2 regions of the Asaia sp. VD9 genome follow, and region 1 is predicted to be linked to the other one. Evidence: predicted binding sites of a transcription regulator. Region 1 holds the regulator's gene; the other holds the start of a gene.

The links. Region 1 encodes LexA, which represses DNA repair genes until DNA is damaged. Its sites were predicted from a motif close to TGTTCTANNTANGTTC; they were not measured.
Region 2: the regulator LexA is predicted to act here: its motif matches at 3,740-3,755, upstream of recA (recombinase RecA).

The regions. Positions count from the first base shown of each region.
Region 1 is NZ_JBBCQM010000005.1:71,056-78,499, reverse strand. It holds gene WFJ47_RS08090 (CTP synthase) at 1-1,068, shown strand, start outside; gene kdsA (3-deoxy-8-phosphooctulonate synthase) at 1,065-1,892, shown strand; gene WFJ47_RS08080 (OsmC family protein) at 1,882-2,355, shown strand; gene WFJ47_RS08075 (DUF3429 domain-containing protein) at 2,343-2,831, opposite strand; gene eno (phosphopyruvate hydratase) at 2,931-4,211, shown strand; gene WFJ47_RS08065 (septum formation initiator family protein) at 4,324-4,653, shown strand; gene rpmG (50S ribosomal protein L33) at 4,982-5,149, opposite strand; gene lexA (transcriptional repressor LexA) at 5,384-6,109, shown strand; gene WFJ47_RS08050 (PLP-dependent aminotransferase family protein) at 6,129-7,444, opposite strand, start outside.
Region 2 is NZ_JBBCQM010000014.1:20,238-27,681, forward strand. It holds gene WFJ47_RS14440 (SDR family NAD(P)-dependent oxidoreductase) at 1-229, shown strand, start outside; gene WFJ47_RS14445 (PPK2 family polyphosphate kinase) at 222-1,124, shown strand; gene WFJ47_RS14450 (DsbA family protein) at 1,249-2,019, opposite strand; gene WFJ47_RS14455 (gamma-glutamyltransferase) at 2,220-3,668, shown strand; gene recA (recombinase RecA) at 3,851-4,894, shown strand; gene WFJ47_RS14465 (TonB-dependent receptor domain-containing protein) at 5,443-7,444, shown strand, end outside.

The DNA of each region.
Region 1 (7,444 bases):
CCGACACAGCATTCCGTCAAGGAGTTGCAGAATGTCGGCATCCAGCCGCAGATGCTGATCTGTCGCTCCGACCGCGCGATTCCAACCAATGAGCGCCGCAAGATTGCAAGCTTCTGCAATGTGCGCCCCGAGGCGGTGATTGCCGCGCTCGACGTCGATACGATCTATGCCTGCCCGATTTCCTATCACAAGGAAGGCATGGATAATGAGGTCCTGCGCTATTTCGGCCTACCGGTTGAAGGCGAGCCCGATCTGAGCCGCTGGACGAAGATCGTCGATACGCTGCGTCATCCTGATGGCGAGGTGCGTATTGCGGTGGTCGGAAAATATACCGCCCTGCTCGACAGCTACAAATCGCTCATCGAGGCCCTGCTTCATGGCGGTATCGCCAATCGGGTCAAGGTTCGCCTCGAGTGGGTCGAGTCCGAGACATTCGAGAAAAATCCGGATTCCATCTCGGCGCTTGGCCGCGTCGACGGCATTCTCGTGCCGGGTGGGTTTGGTGAACGCGGCTCCGAAGGCAAGATCGAGGCTGTGCGCTACGCTCGCGAGAACGGTGTGCCGTTCCTCGGTATCTGCTTTGGCATGCAGATGGCAGTGATCGAATGTGCCCGCTCTCTCGCCGGGCTCGAGAAAGCCTCCTCGACCGAGTTCGGCCCTACTGAAGAGCCTCTGGTAGGCCTGATGACCGAATGGGCACGCGGCAACGAGATGCTGCGCCGCCGCGAACATGGTGAACTGGGCGGCACGATGCGCCTGGGTGCCTACCCCGCCAAGCTGAAGCCGGGATCACGCGCGGCAGCGATCTACGGAACGACCGAGGTGCGTGAGCGCCATCGCCATCGTTACGAAGTGAACGTGCATTATCGCCAGCAACTCGAAGCGACCGGTCTCGTCTTCTCGGGTATGTCGCCTGACGACGTACTTCCCGAGATCGTGGAATATCCGGATCACCCCTGGTTCGTGGGCGTTCAGTATCATCCGGAATACATGTCCAAGCCTTTCGCTCCCCACCCGCTTTTCGCCGGCTTTATCGAAGCGGCCGTCAAGAAGGCGCGCCTCGCATGACCACGATCTCTCTGGGCAATCTGACCATTGGCAACCAGCAGAGCTTCACGCTCATTGCCGGCCCCTGCCAGATTGAATCGCGCGCCCATGCACGCGAGATGGCGGCTGGACTAGCCGAAATCTGCGGGGATCTGGGCATTGGCTGGATCTATAAAAGTTCGTTCGACAAGGCGAACCGCACCTCGCTCAAGGCGCAGCGCGGAATCGGCCTGGCGGAAGGGCTGGATATCCTCGCCGGCATTCGCGAAGAGTTCGGATGTCCGGTCCTCACCGATGTGCACGGGCCCGAGCAATGCGCCCCTGCCGCCGAAGCTGTGGACGTGCTGCAGATCCCGGCATTTCTCTGCCGCCAGACGGACCTGCTTCTCGCTGCCGGTGAGACGGGACGCGCAATCAACGTCAAGAAGGGCCAGTTTCTGGCGCCTTGGGACATGGCTAACGTCGCAGCCAAGATCGCCTCGACCGGCAATGAGAAAATCATGCTTTGCGATCGCGGTACGAGCTTTGGCTACAACACTCTGGTGAGCGACATGCGGGGACTGCCCATCATGGCCTCGACGGGGTACCCGGTCGTTTTCGACGCCACCCATTCAGTCCAACAGCCGGGCGGGCTCGGCGGTGCTTCTGGCGGACAGCGCGAATTCGTGCCGACACTGGCGCGGGCAGCCGTCGCGATCGGGGTTGCCGCGGTGTTCATCGAAACGCATGAAAACCCGGATCAGGCCCCGAGCGATGGTCCGAACATGGTACCGCTGGCCGAGATGCGTGGTTTGCTCAAGACGCTTCAGGCCTTTGACAGCCTTGCGAAGTCCAATGGGTTCTAAGCGTCATCTCTATTCGGTTGAAACCGAATGGAAGGGCAACCATGGCCATGGCACCCAGTCCTGGCATGTCTATGGCCGCAATCACGACATCACGGCCGAGGGAAAGCCGGTCATTCATGGCTCGGCTGATCCCAGCTTCCATGGTGACCCGACAGGCTGGAATCCTGGCGAGCTGCTTCTTGCGTCGCTGAGCGCCTGCCATAAGCTGTGGTATCTTGGGCTTTGTGCCGGAGCAGGGATTATCGTCACCGCCTATCGGGACTCCGCCGAGGCCGTGATGATGGAGACACCCCAGGGTGATGGCGCGTTCGAGAGCGCCCTGCTCCGGCCTGTCATCACACTCGCAAGTGGCAGTTCGATTGCGCGCGCGCAGGCTCTTCATGATCAGGCCCACGCGCATTGCTTCATCGCGCGCTCGGTCAATTTCCCGGTGATCTGCGAGCCCGTCTTTCAGATCGTGTAAGGCTGTAGCGGCGCGCTCAAACACGCGGCGAGGCACAGAACGACGATGGCGGTGAGCAGGGCACGGAACGGAAAATACCCGGCAGGCAACGCGCCTTTGCGATAGGCCGCGCGCTCTGCGGCCAGCACAAGCAGAAACCCGATAAGCTCCATCAGAATTCCCCCGCGCGGAGCCCAGATCACGCCCGCATAAACCGACACCCACGCCCAGAGCGCGGGTAACACGCCCAGAACCAGGCGACGACGGTTGAGCGCTCCCGATCCTTGTGCCGGAATGATGGCAGGCTGCTCGAGGGCAAGCCCCCAGTGAACCGCACCGAGAAAAGACAGGATGCAGCCTCCATAGGCGAGCATTGCCACTCCGATATGAGTGATCGGGCCGAGGCTTCCCCAGAACAGGGCGGCCATGGCAAGGGTCACGAACGGCACCAAACCGCCGATACCGAGGAAAATCACGAGCGGTGACAGGGGTCTCACGGAATATCCATCCTCATTTCACATAACGCCAGTTGACAGCGCCGGTGTCTCGACGCCTTGTGATGCCCGAAGTTCGAACGTTCAAACAGGGAGCCCCCAATGAGCGCCATTATTGATATCATTGCTTGCGAGATTCTGGATAGCCGTGGCAATCCGACCGTCGAAGTCGAGGTTGAACTGTCCTCCGGCGCCAAGGGCCGCGCAGCGGTTCCGTCGGGTGCCTCGACGGGCGCACATGAAGCTGTCGAGCTGCGCGATGGCGACAAGTCGCGCTATGGTGGCAAGGGCGTTCTGAAGGCCGCTGCCTTCGCAGAAGGCGAAATCCTCGATGCGCTGCAGGGCGCCGAATCGTCTGATCAGATCGCCATCGACGAAGCCATGATCGAACTGGACGGCACGCCCAACAAGGCACGTCTGGGCGCCAACTCCATCCTCGCCGTGTCGCTTGCGACTGCGAAGGCCACCGCGCTCGAACTCGACATTCCGCTCTATCGCTATGTCGGTGGCGTCTTCGCGCACACCCTGCCCGTGCCGATGATGAACATCGTCAATGGCGGTCAGCATGCTGACAACCCCATCGACATCCAGGAATTCATGATCCAGCCAGTCGGTGCACCGACGATCATGGACGCCGTGCGCATGGGGTCGGAAATCTTCGCACACCTGAAGAAGAACCTGCACGCAGCCGGTCACAACACCAATGTCGGCGATGAGGGCGGCTTTGCCCCCGGTCTGAAATCGGCGGATGAAGCACTTGGCTTCATTTCGAAGTCGGTCGAGGGCGCCGGTTATCGTCTGGGCGAAGACGTGACCTTTGCCCTCGATTGCGCCGCCACCGAATTCTACCGCGATGGCCGCTACAAGATGGATGGCGAAGGCCGCGATCTCGATTCCTCAGGCATGATCGACTATCTGGCCGATCTCGCCGCACGTTATCCGATCGTGTCGATCGAAGACGGTCTGGCAGAAGACGACTGGGAAGGCTGGGCCGAACTGACTGCCAAGCTGGGCCACAAGCTGCAGCTCGTCGGTGACGATCTGTTCGTGACCAATACCGAGCGTCTTGTGCGTGGCATCGAGAGCAACACCGCGAACGCACTTCTGGTGAAGGTCAACCAGATTGGCACGCTGACCGAAACGCTCCGCGCCATGGAAACCGCGCATCGCGCCGGGTACAAATGCGTCATGAGCCACCGTTCGGGTGAGACGGAAGATTCGATCATTGCCGATCTGGCAGTGGCCACGAATTGCGGTCAGATCAAGACCGGCTCGCTCTCGCGCTCCGATCGTACAGCGAAGTACAACCAGCTCATCCGCATCGAAAACGAGCTGGCTACCGCAGCACGTTACGCAGGCCGCTCCATCCTGCCGCGCGCCTGATTTGACGCAAGGGGGGCGTTTTTCGCTCCCTTTCTCAAATGCGCGATTGTAAGCGGTGCCTGGCTGGGGCTAGGATCAGTTCCACCGGCCCGCTTGCCATCCTGGAGTTCCCGTGCAGATCGTTCGTGCTATCCGACGCGTCGTGCGTGCCGTCGTTCCCCCTGCCCTGTTTCTCGGGCTGACGGCCTATTTCGGGTGGAATGCCCTTCAGGGTGATCACGGACTCAAGGCGTATCACCAGCAGCTGAAGCTTATGGATCAGGCCCTTCAGGCCCAGAAAGACGCTGATGACGAGCAAGCGGTCTGGAAGCGTCGTATCGGCAGCCTGAATGAGCGTGCGCTCGACGCTGATATGCTGGACGAACGCTCGCGCGCCATGCTTAACCTCGCGCGAAATGGCGATACGGTTATCCCTTACGGCCCGCACGAGAAGCTCTACTGAGCTTCAGTTCACCGTTAACAATACCGCCCCCGAGCCATCCGGGACTGAGCGCTTCGGCTCACCGGGTGCCGCAAGGTTAGGTGGTCCCCCTCCTCCGCCCCTTCCCCCCGCGAATGGTCCAGCTCGCCTGATCATCCGTCACAATACGCGCATGAGGCCTGAGGTGAATACCAGCTCGGCACTTGCACCAAATTCACCGCACACTCGGGCTCTAGCCTGAACTGAACGATTTTACACCGAGCGCTGGGAGCGTCCTTCCGAGCCCTCCAGGCACAAAAAAGGCGGCTCCGAAGAGCCGCCTCAAATGCACCGTCAGCGAAAGCGGATCTTACTTGATCTTGGCTTCGCGGAACGCGACATGCTTGCGAACGACGGGGTCGTACTTGCGCACTTCCATCTTGCCGGTCGCAGAGCGGGCGTTCTTCTTGGTGACGTAGAAATATCCGGTATCCGCGGTCGAAACGAGACGGATCTGGATGACGTTGGTCTTGGCCATGGGGTCCTCGCAAACTGATCTGTCGCTGCGCGCGACATGAACGGCAGCGTTTTCAAGCTGGGGCCTAAATGCGTGGATTACGCGCGCAGGTCAAGTGTTTCCGCCAGAACAGTGGATTAATTTTGATGTTCCGGGGAAAAAATCTTGAAGGGATCGAAGCAAGAACTTAAGAAGAACATATAAATTCCGGGCGGGTGACGTACCCTACGGCATACGCTCAGGAGAGAGGGACCCATGCTCACACGCAAGCAACACCAACTCCTGCTTTATATAGATGGCTATCTCAAGCGGACTGGTTTTTCCCCCTCTTTCGACGAAATGAAGGAAGCGCTTGAACTCCGCTCCAAATCCGGCATCCATCGCCTCATCTCTGCTCTCGAAGAGCGCGGTTTTCTGCGGCGGCACCATCATCGTGCGCGGGCGCTCGAAATCGTGCGCCTTCCGGTCATGGATACTGTTGTCCCCCCACCCCAGGCGCTGACTGAGCCCCAATCCGGAGCCACGGGTAGCTTTCCGCGCCTCGCCCATAGTCGCGACCGCGCCTTTCCCGCCTCAGTCGAGACCACGGCCACTTCCGTCGTAGGCGTGCCGCTTTTCGGTCGCATCGCTGCGGGCCTGCCCATCGAAGCTTTCAGGGACCAGGGGGAACAGATCGACATCCCGGCAGCCCAGCTTGGTAATGGCCGCCATTATGCGCTTCACGTTTCCGGTGATTCGATGATCGAGGCAGGTATTCTCGACGGGGATACGGTGATCATCCGACAGGCTGAAACGGCAGAGAACGGCCAGATCGTCGTGGCCCTCGTTGATGGGCAGGAGGTAACGCTCAAACGCTTGCGCCAGAAGGGCAAGTCGATTGCGCTTGAACCGGCCAACCCGGCTTATGAGACGCAGATCTTTCCGCAAAACCGGGTCAGCATCCAGGGTGTCCTGATCGGACTCTACCGTCAGTATACCTGACGTCTCGTCGCGCCTGCCATCACTCCGGGCTCCCTCTCTCCGCCACGGAGGCTCCGGAAGAGCCCGGTGACAGACAGGCCATAAGGGCTTCCAGCGTCAGGAATATCTCGGGATCGGCCATCTGCGTGACATTGAAACGCATATACGTCGTCGCTGAACCGGAGACACTGAATACGGCTCCTGGGGCGAGAACGATGCCCTCCTCCAGCGCAAGCCGGGCCAGAGCAGACGCATCTCTCCCTTCTGGCAAACGACACCAGAGTGTGAAGCCCCCGCGCGGCAAGATTTCGGGCGCAATACCGATCGCTGCCAGGCGATTGGCACATTCTCGCCTCGCCCTGGCCAAGCGTCCGAAAAGGGTGCCCAGATGGCGGCGATAGGCCCCCCCGGTCAGAACGTGGCGCACCACGCTGGCAGCGACGGGACTTACCCCGGAAAAACCGGTCGCAATCTGCAAATCCCCGAGCGCCTCAATGATTTCCGGCTTTGCGGCGATATAGCCGCAGCGCAATGAGGCAGAAAGTGTTTTTGAAAACGACCCGACACGGATCACCCGGGACAGGCCATCAAGTGAGGCTAGACTGGCCGTCCCCTGAGGCGCGAAGTCGCTGAAGATATCGTCTTCCACGATGGTCAGAGGATGATTTTGAGCCAGCGTCAGGATCCGGTGTGCGGCGTTCAGGCTCAGGCTCCCCCCTGTAGGGTTCTGTATGGCCGAGTTGGTCAGATAGAGCCTCGGGCTATGCTGCTCCAGGATCCGACCGAGGACAACGATATCCGGCCCCTCCGCCCCATAGGGCACACCAATGACCCTGACACGATGGACATCCAGAAGAGCCCGAAAGTTGAAGTAACAGGGATCATCGACGATCACGCAATCGCCGGGCTTGAGCATCACCCTGAATACGAGATCGACCGCCTGTGTGCCGGAGCCGGTCAGCAGGATCTGTTCTGATGGCACGAAGAACTGCATCTCGGCCCAGCGCCGCGATAATACCTCGCGCAGAGCCTGGTCCCCCATGGCGGGTCCGTAACCGGTCATTACAGGACCAGCTTCCTTCGCAATGCTTCTCAGCGCCTGACTCAGGGCTGCATTGGGCATCCAGGCTTCGGGCAACCAGCCGCAGCCTGGTTGCATGATCGCCGGATCGGCCTCCAAAGCCTGCCGCGACACCCAGAACGGGTCCATGGCATGATAACGGCGAGGGCTGCATGGCCTGTCCTGCAATGCCGTTTCCCGTACATAATAGCCGGAACCCGGGCGGGCGGTGATCAGCCCCTCAGCGCCCAAACGCTCATAAACCTCGACGATGGTGGACGGTGAAACGCTGTTCC
Region 2 (7,444 bases), on a different contig from region 1:
GATCGAACCCGGTCTGTGCGGTGGCAGCGAGTTCAGCAATGTCCGGCTTCGCGACAACCAGAAGGCTGCGGATGTGTACAAAGGCACTGATCCGCTGACGCCCGAGGATATTGCGGGAACGGTTTCATGGCTCCTCAGCCTGCCCCCCCACGTGAATATCAACGCCATCGAAATGATGCCTGTGTGTCAGGCAGCTGGTGGTCTTGCAGTGGATAGAAAAAGTGACTGAACTCACTCTCGGCGTGGCCCGTAAACTCCCCGGGCGTTACCTCATCAAGGACGGACGCGACTTCGAGCTCAAATCCGTCAAGCCTGACGACCATGGCGGGCTCGGAAAGGACCATGTAGAGGCCTGGCTGACCAAGCGGCGCGCGCATCTGGGCGCGCTGCAGGAGCGTCTGGCTGCGGAGCACAGGCATTCTCTTCTGGTGGTGCTTCAAGGCATGGACGGGGCCGGTAAGGACAGCCTGATCCTGAACGTCATGACAGGCATGAACCCGCAAGGCACGAAGGTCGTCTCGTTCAAGAAGCCGAGTGACATCGAACTTTCGCATGATTTCCTCTGGCGTGTGCACATGGCCATGCCGGGGCGCGGTCAGGTCGGGGTATTCAATCGCAGCCATTATGAGGATGTTCTCGTGGCGCGCGTCCATGCCGATACGCTCAATACGAATGGTATGAAGGGTGATCCTGGCAAGCCCGAATTCTGGAATCATCGTCTCCAGGATATCCGGGATTTCGAGGCCTATCTGAGCCGCCAGGGCATCCATATCCTCAAGGTAATGCTCCATATGTCGCCTGAATGCCAGCAGGAGCGTCTGCTCCGGCGTCTGCATCGGCCTGACAAACGCTGGAAATTCGATGAGAGCGATCTGGCGGAACGCCGCTTCTGGCCTGCCTATCAAACAGCCTATGAAGAGGCGATCCGGGCGACGGCCTGCGAACACGCACCCTGGCTCGTCGTGCCTTCGAACAAGAAATGGTTCTCGCGCCTGGTCGTGATGGAAGCGCTGATCGAGAAGCTCGAAAGCCTGAGTCCGGAACCACCGCCGCCGTCGCCGGAGATTTTGAAGAATCTTGAACGGCTCGAGGCGAAGATCAAGGAATGCACAATTCCCAAGTGAGGAAAACGGGGCTTTGCCCCGCTTCCCCTCCGGGAGGGCGGTTTCTCATGGGTGGCCGCCCGACGACGAGGGGTTCACGGCTCTCGATCCCCGCTGGGATCGGGGCTGAAGTCGGGTCCCGGCTTTAGCGCGCGGCGCTGCGCGCGGTCTTGATCTGGCTGCGCATTTCTTCGGCGGAGATGGCGCCCGGGATAATTGCGCTGGTGCCGAATACGAAGGTGGGCGTGCCGTCCAGGCCGATCAAACGAGCTTCCGCGAGATTTTCGTTGATCTGCGCGGCAACGCTCGAAGCGTGCATATCGGTCACGAGCTTGTCGGCATTCAGGCCATTGGCGGTTGCAAGCTGGCGAATACGGTCCAGGGTAGGAGGCGTCGTATCCTGCATCAGTGCGTGCTTCATCTTTTCATAGCCGCCTTGCAGGGCCGCGGCGAAGATGGCCTGGGTATCGAGCACGCTCTTCTCGCTCAGGACGGGGACGAGCTTCTCGACAAGCCGCAGCTTGGTGTCTGATTTCAGCAAGGCGTCGACCACGGGCACCATGCTGCGGCAATAGCCGCAACGCGGGTCGAGGAATTCCACGATCGTCAGATCGCCCTCGGGGTTGCCACGAATTGTGTAGTCGGGCCCCTTCTGCAGGCGCTCGCGATCCGATTTCACGTGGGTCAGCGCGTCATCGGCAGCTTTCTGCTGAGCGCCCTGGCGCAGGGCGACGATGGCGTCGCTCAGGATGCTCGGATCGTTCTTGAGGGCGTCGCGCAGGATCGAGACGATCTCGGCACGTTGCTGGGGCGAGAAACTGCTCGCGGGTTCGGCCAGGGCGGGGATGCTGGTCGAGGCGCTCAGACCGAGGGCCAGAAGGGCGCCGGCGAGCTTGGTGCGGGTCGGGCGGGTCATGGGGCGATCCTGCAAGGCGTAAGACAAGGAGGTCCTGAATAGGACAGGGCGGGCGATTTCGCAAAACCATCACGATGCTGGCAGGTTGCCCATCGTCCGGATCACGGTTAGATGCGTTAACGAACCCAATTTCCTGTCGGTTGCTGCTTCGACCCCGGAGACATCCTGACTGGAACAGAAGAGAGAAGGCTTGCCGGGTCATGGAGACACAGCACGTGGCGCATCGTCGGACGACCGCCTCCCGGACGACCGCTCCCCAGCCGATGGCAGGGCGTCGTACACGCACGGTCGGCCTGCGCACAGCCTGCGCCATGTCGGCAGCCGTGCTGCTCGCCGGGTGCAGTGACGTCTCGCATATCGGGCACAGCCTGTTCGGCAAGACCACGCCCATCGTGACCGGCTATATCGGCACGGTGGTGGCCGATGAGCCGCGCGCCGCCCTGGTTGGGCGTGACGTGCTGGTTCATGGCGGCAATGCCGCCGATGCCGCGGCCGCTGTGGGTATGGCGCTTTCCGTGACACTGCCGTCGCGCGCCTCGCTTGGCGGTGGCGGTGCGTGTCTCGTCAGCCGCGGCAGCGAGGCGCCGCAGGCGTTCGTCTTCCTGCCCGCTGCGCCGCCGGCGGCGGCATCCGCCACGCGACAGGCGGCGATCCCGATGACGCCGCGTGGGTTGTTTACGATGCAACTGCGCTATGGCTCGGTCGAATTCGCCGATCTGCTTGGGCCGTCCGTGCGTCTGGCCCGCAGCGGCACCACGGTCAGCCGTGTTCTCGCACAGGATATCGCGGCCGTTTACACACCTCTTTCCGCCGACGAAGCTGCGCGGACGATCTTCAGCCGTCCCGATGGGTCGCCATTGCAGAATGGCGACGCACTGGTGCAGCCGCAGCTGGCGAGCTTCCTCGAGCGCATGACCAATCTGGGTGTGGGCGATCTCTACAACGGCGCGCTGGGCGGCATTTTTGTCGATGGCGCTAACCGCGCCGGGGCCGGCCTGACCACCGCGTCGATGCGCACGGCCATGCCGATGCAGCTTGCGGCCCTTCAGGTCGAACAGGATGGCTACACGGCGTCGTTTCTGCCGCCGCCCGCCGATGGTGGTATCGGTGCGGCAGCGGCCTTCCATTCGGGGGCCTCGGCTCAGGGCGTCGTGGGCACATGGCGCAGCGAAGACCGACACGGTCTGAGCGGTGACGCGCTGCTGAGCGCCGCCCAGACGCTGGTCAATGCGGGATCGAGCCGCTCCGGGGCTCTGCCCGCGCTGCCCGCTTCGACCTCCTATGTCGTGACCGATAACAAGGGCGGCGCGGTTGCCTGTGCCCTGACCGACAATAATCTGTTCGGCACCGGACGCATTGCCGATGGCACGGGCGTTCTGCTGGCCGCGGCACCGGGGCGCTACCCGGCGCCGCTACTTTCGGCAGCGATCCTGCAGCGCCGGGGCTCCCTGGTTGCGGCATTGGCCGCGTCCGGCCAGAACGATGCCGCCGATGCGCTGGCACAGGCTGCCCATGCAGCAGTATCCGGCACGACGGTACCGCATGAGGGCCAGGGCCGCGTCAATGCCTCGCTCTGCCATGGCGGCACCTGCCAGGGCGATACGGATCCCCGTGGGGGCGGCCTGTCGGTCGGTAGCGTCAACAACTGACTATGAACCCCGGAAATGCCCCCTCCTCAAGGGGGCATTTTCGCTTCTATCCCCCTTGTGCAAAAGGGGTTTGATCATGATATGTTCCCCAGAACAAAAGTGAACGATCAACACGAATCGCCTCGTGGCTGATTGCCGATCCTGCAGGTTTCGGCGAGACTGACGAGAGCGGAGGACAAGAGATGAGCGTGGACAGGACGAAAGCACTCGAGGGTGCGCTGAGCCAGATCGAACGTGCTTTCGGCAAGGGCTCGATCATGCGTATGGGGCAGCGCCCCAAGGAGCAGGCCGATGTGATCTCGACGGGGTCGCTGGGCCTCGATATCGGGCTTGGCATCGGGGGGCTGCCGCGCGGACGTATCATCGAGATCTATGGTCCGGAAAGCTCGGGCAAGACCACGCTCGCCCTGCATGCCATCGCAGAAGCCCAGAAAAAGGGGGGGACCTGCGCCTTCATCGACGCCGAACATGCGCTCGATCCTGGCTATGCCCGCAAGCTGGGCGTCGATGTGGACAATCTGCTGCTCAGCCAGCCCGATGCCGGTGAACAGGCGCTCGAGATCGCCGATACGCTGGTACGATCGGGCGCAGTCGATGTCCTTGTGGTCGACTCCGTCGCCGCCCTCGTGCCGCGCGCCGAGCTTGAGGGCGATATGGGCGACAGCCATGTGGGCCTGCATGCCCGTCTGATGAGCCAGGCCCTGCGCAAGCTGACCGGCACTGTTTCGCGCTCGAACACCATGGTTATCTTCCTGAACCAGATCCGCATGAAGATCGGCGTGATGTTCGGGAATCCAGAAACCACGACGGGCGGTAACGCCCTGAAGTTCTATGCGTCGGTGCGTCTCGATATCCGTCGTATCGGCTCGATCAAGGACCGCGACGAGGTGGTGGGCAACCAGACCCGCGTGAAAGTGGTCAAGAACAAGATGGCCCCGCCTTTCCGTCAGGTCGAGTTCGACATCATGTATGGCGAGGGGATCAGCAAGGTCGGCGAACTGATCGATCTGGGTGTCAAAGCGAATATCGTCGAGAAATCGGGCGCATGGTTCTCCTATGACAGCACCCGCGTTGGCCAGGGCCGCGAGAACGCCAAGCAGTTCCTGCGCGATCACCCTGAGATGGCGGCTGATATCGAACGACGCATCCGTGAGCAGGCTGGCGTGGTGGCCGAGGCTCTGATGACCTCGCCCGACGAACAGCAGGATGACGACGGCGAGGTCTGATCCTGCCGCGCCTCAAGGGCCTTTTCCTGGCATGAAAAGGCTCAGGAATGAGCGCGCTTTGACGTGATGGGGGTGCTTCCACATTGGGCGTTGCCCCACGCCCCATCAAAGGACGGTCGTCCTTTGGAAACCCCTCGGCGGGAAGCGGAGCGGTATCCTGCGCCGGGCACAGGCGGATTCTGCTCGCTTGTGCTCTATGAAAGAGCGCTACCCCAGAATTTCCAAGGCGGTCGTGCGCTCCTCTCCAGTCCCGTTCAAGGCAGCGGGAGAGCCGCAGCCCTCAAGAAGTCTTAAACGCACATAACAGTCGTCAATGGCGCACAGCCGTGCGGAAAGACTGGAATATGGGCTCGCTTCTGCGTGGCTGATCGAGAGGGCTGCAGACCCCGTCAGGCGCCATGGGTTGGAATCCATCACAAGCAAGAGAGAAAAGCGTCAGAACGCCTTTATTTCACTTGCGGAACTAAGTGGCAGCATACCATGGTCATTTCATAACGAAATGTAAACGATCTCCGGGCTTCGCTCGGGTGAGTGACCTGGAGCGCCTCATGGTAAGCTTTCCTTGGCGATATCGGCTGTTCGCAGCGACCCTGCTCTCATGCGCTGTCACCGATTCATGCGCAGCGCGTCTCTGGGCCCGTACGGTCCCGGCAGAAAAACCGGCCAGTGGCCATCATAGGGGTGAGAGGCAACCGGATCGTGTTGGCTCGGTAACGAATATGGCCGCTCTGCCCGAGGAAATCGCGGTGCATGGGGGCATGAAAACGGCTGATGGGGTCACGAATACCACGCCGGGGGGCGGACTCATGCCCCGCGAGACGGCCCCGCGTTCGCAAAGCGGTGTCACGCGTGACTATATCGCCAAGCAGACGCCCTCAACCTCTATCGTCAACCTCATGGCGAGCTTGCCGGGGGTCGTATCAGCCAAAGTGGATCCGTTGGGAATGGCGGCAGGCGACATGATGACCATGCGCGGCCTGACGCAAAGCCAGGTTGGCTTTCTCTTCGAGGGCGCGCCTGAGGCGGATCCTATTAACTACGGAATCTCTACGGCCACTCTTGTCGACAGCGAAAATCTCGGATCGCTTACCGTGTCCCAAGGTTCGCCTGATATCGATGCGCCGCTGATAAACGCAGCAGGCGGTCAGATTGCGGCCTTCGAGATCGATCCCTCTCACAAGGCGGGTGGGTTTATCGAGGGGATGGGAGGTACCCATAGCGGCAACAAGGAGTTCCTGCGTCTCAATACGGGAGATATCGGACATTCCGGCATACGCGGTTTTGCGTCGTTCTCGCATACATCCACCAATAACTGGCGAGGACCCGGGCGGCAGGAACGTTACCACGTTGATTCCAAATGGGTAAAGGAGTGGGGTGACGGTAATAGCGTCAAGGCAGTCTTCGCCTTTACCCAGCAATTCAATAACGGAACGCTTGCGCCGACCTTGGCCCAGTGGAAACAATACGGATATAATTACAACCTGTCGGGGCAGTACACCCCCGGCGACGTGACTTATTATGGGTTGTCGCGGCAGAACAACAATATGATCAATGTGATCCTGCCCGCGCATTTTCGCCTGTCCCATGAACTGGAACTGACCACGACACCCTATTTCATCAAGCAATGGGGACCCTCCGATGGTGGAGAGAATATCCCCGTTTCGGGTGGGTATTTCGGGAATGTCCCTTATGGAATGGGCACGTCTTCCTATGAGGCGCTCAACCTTCCGTATCAGACCAACAATATGCTGAGCACGGTTCTACGCGATCCCTGGGAGCAGCGTATGGGCGCGGTCAACACAGCGCTCAAATGGACGCACGGCAATAACAGTCTCACATTTGGCTGGTGGTATTCCTATACGAGCCATGAGGAGCGCTATCAGTTCCTGTTGCTCGATTATGCAGGCAGGAGGGTAGGGGGATATGGCTATGATCCCATCCGTTTTGCCAATGGCGACATTCTGAGCGGCGATAATCTCAATTTCTGGCAGCAGCAGAATGCGCTCTATCTTGCGGATACGCTCAAGCTGCTTCACGGGAAGCTCGAACTCAGCGCTGGGTTCAAGGCCGTCATGCTGCAACGCGAAGGGACGAATAACGTGCCAGGAGCGAGCCCCTGGAAAAGCGGTGGCAATTATTTCGAGCCATTGCCCCAGTTCTACGCCACCTATCACATCGATCCGCATAATCAGGTCTATATCAATGGCACGACGGCGTTTCGCGCGCCTGTTTCGACCGAGGCTTACGTGCCGGACTATGACCCCAATGCCGGGCAGATCTCGGCCGTTGGTAATCTGAAGCCCGAATATACGATCAGCGAGGAGATCGGGTACCGTCATTTCGGGTTCTGGAATTTCTCGATCGCTGCGTTCAATCTCAACATGACCAATCACAACATCTCGTCCTCCGGGTATATTCCGGGCTCGACCCTTGTTGTTGCGCTGCCGATCAATGCGGGCGGACAGACCTCACGGGGTATCCAGGGAGAATTCGGCCTGAGGCCCTGGCATCATTTCAGTCCCTATCTGTCGGGCCAGTATCTGCACTCCA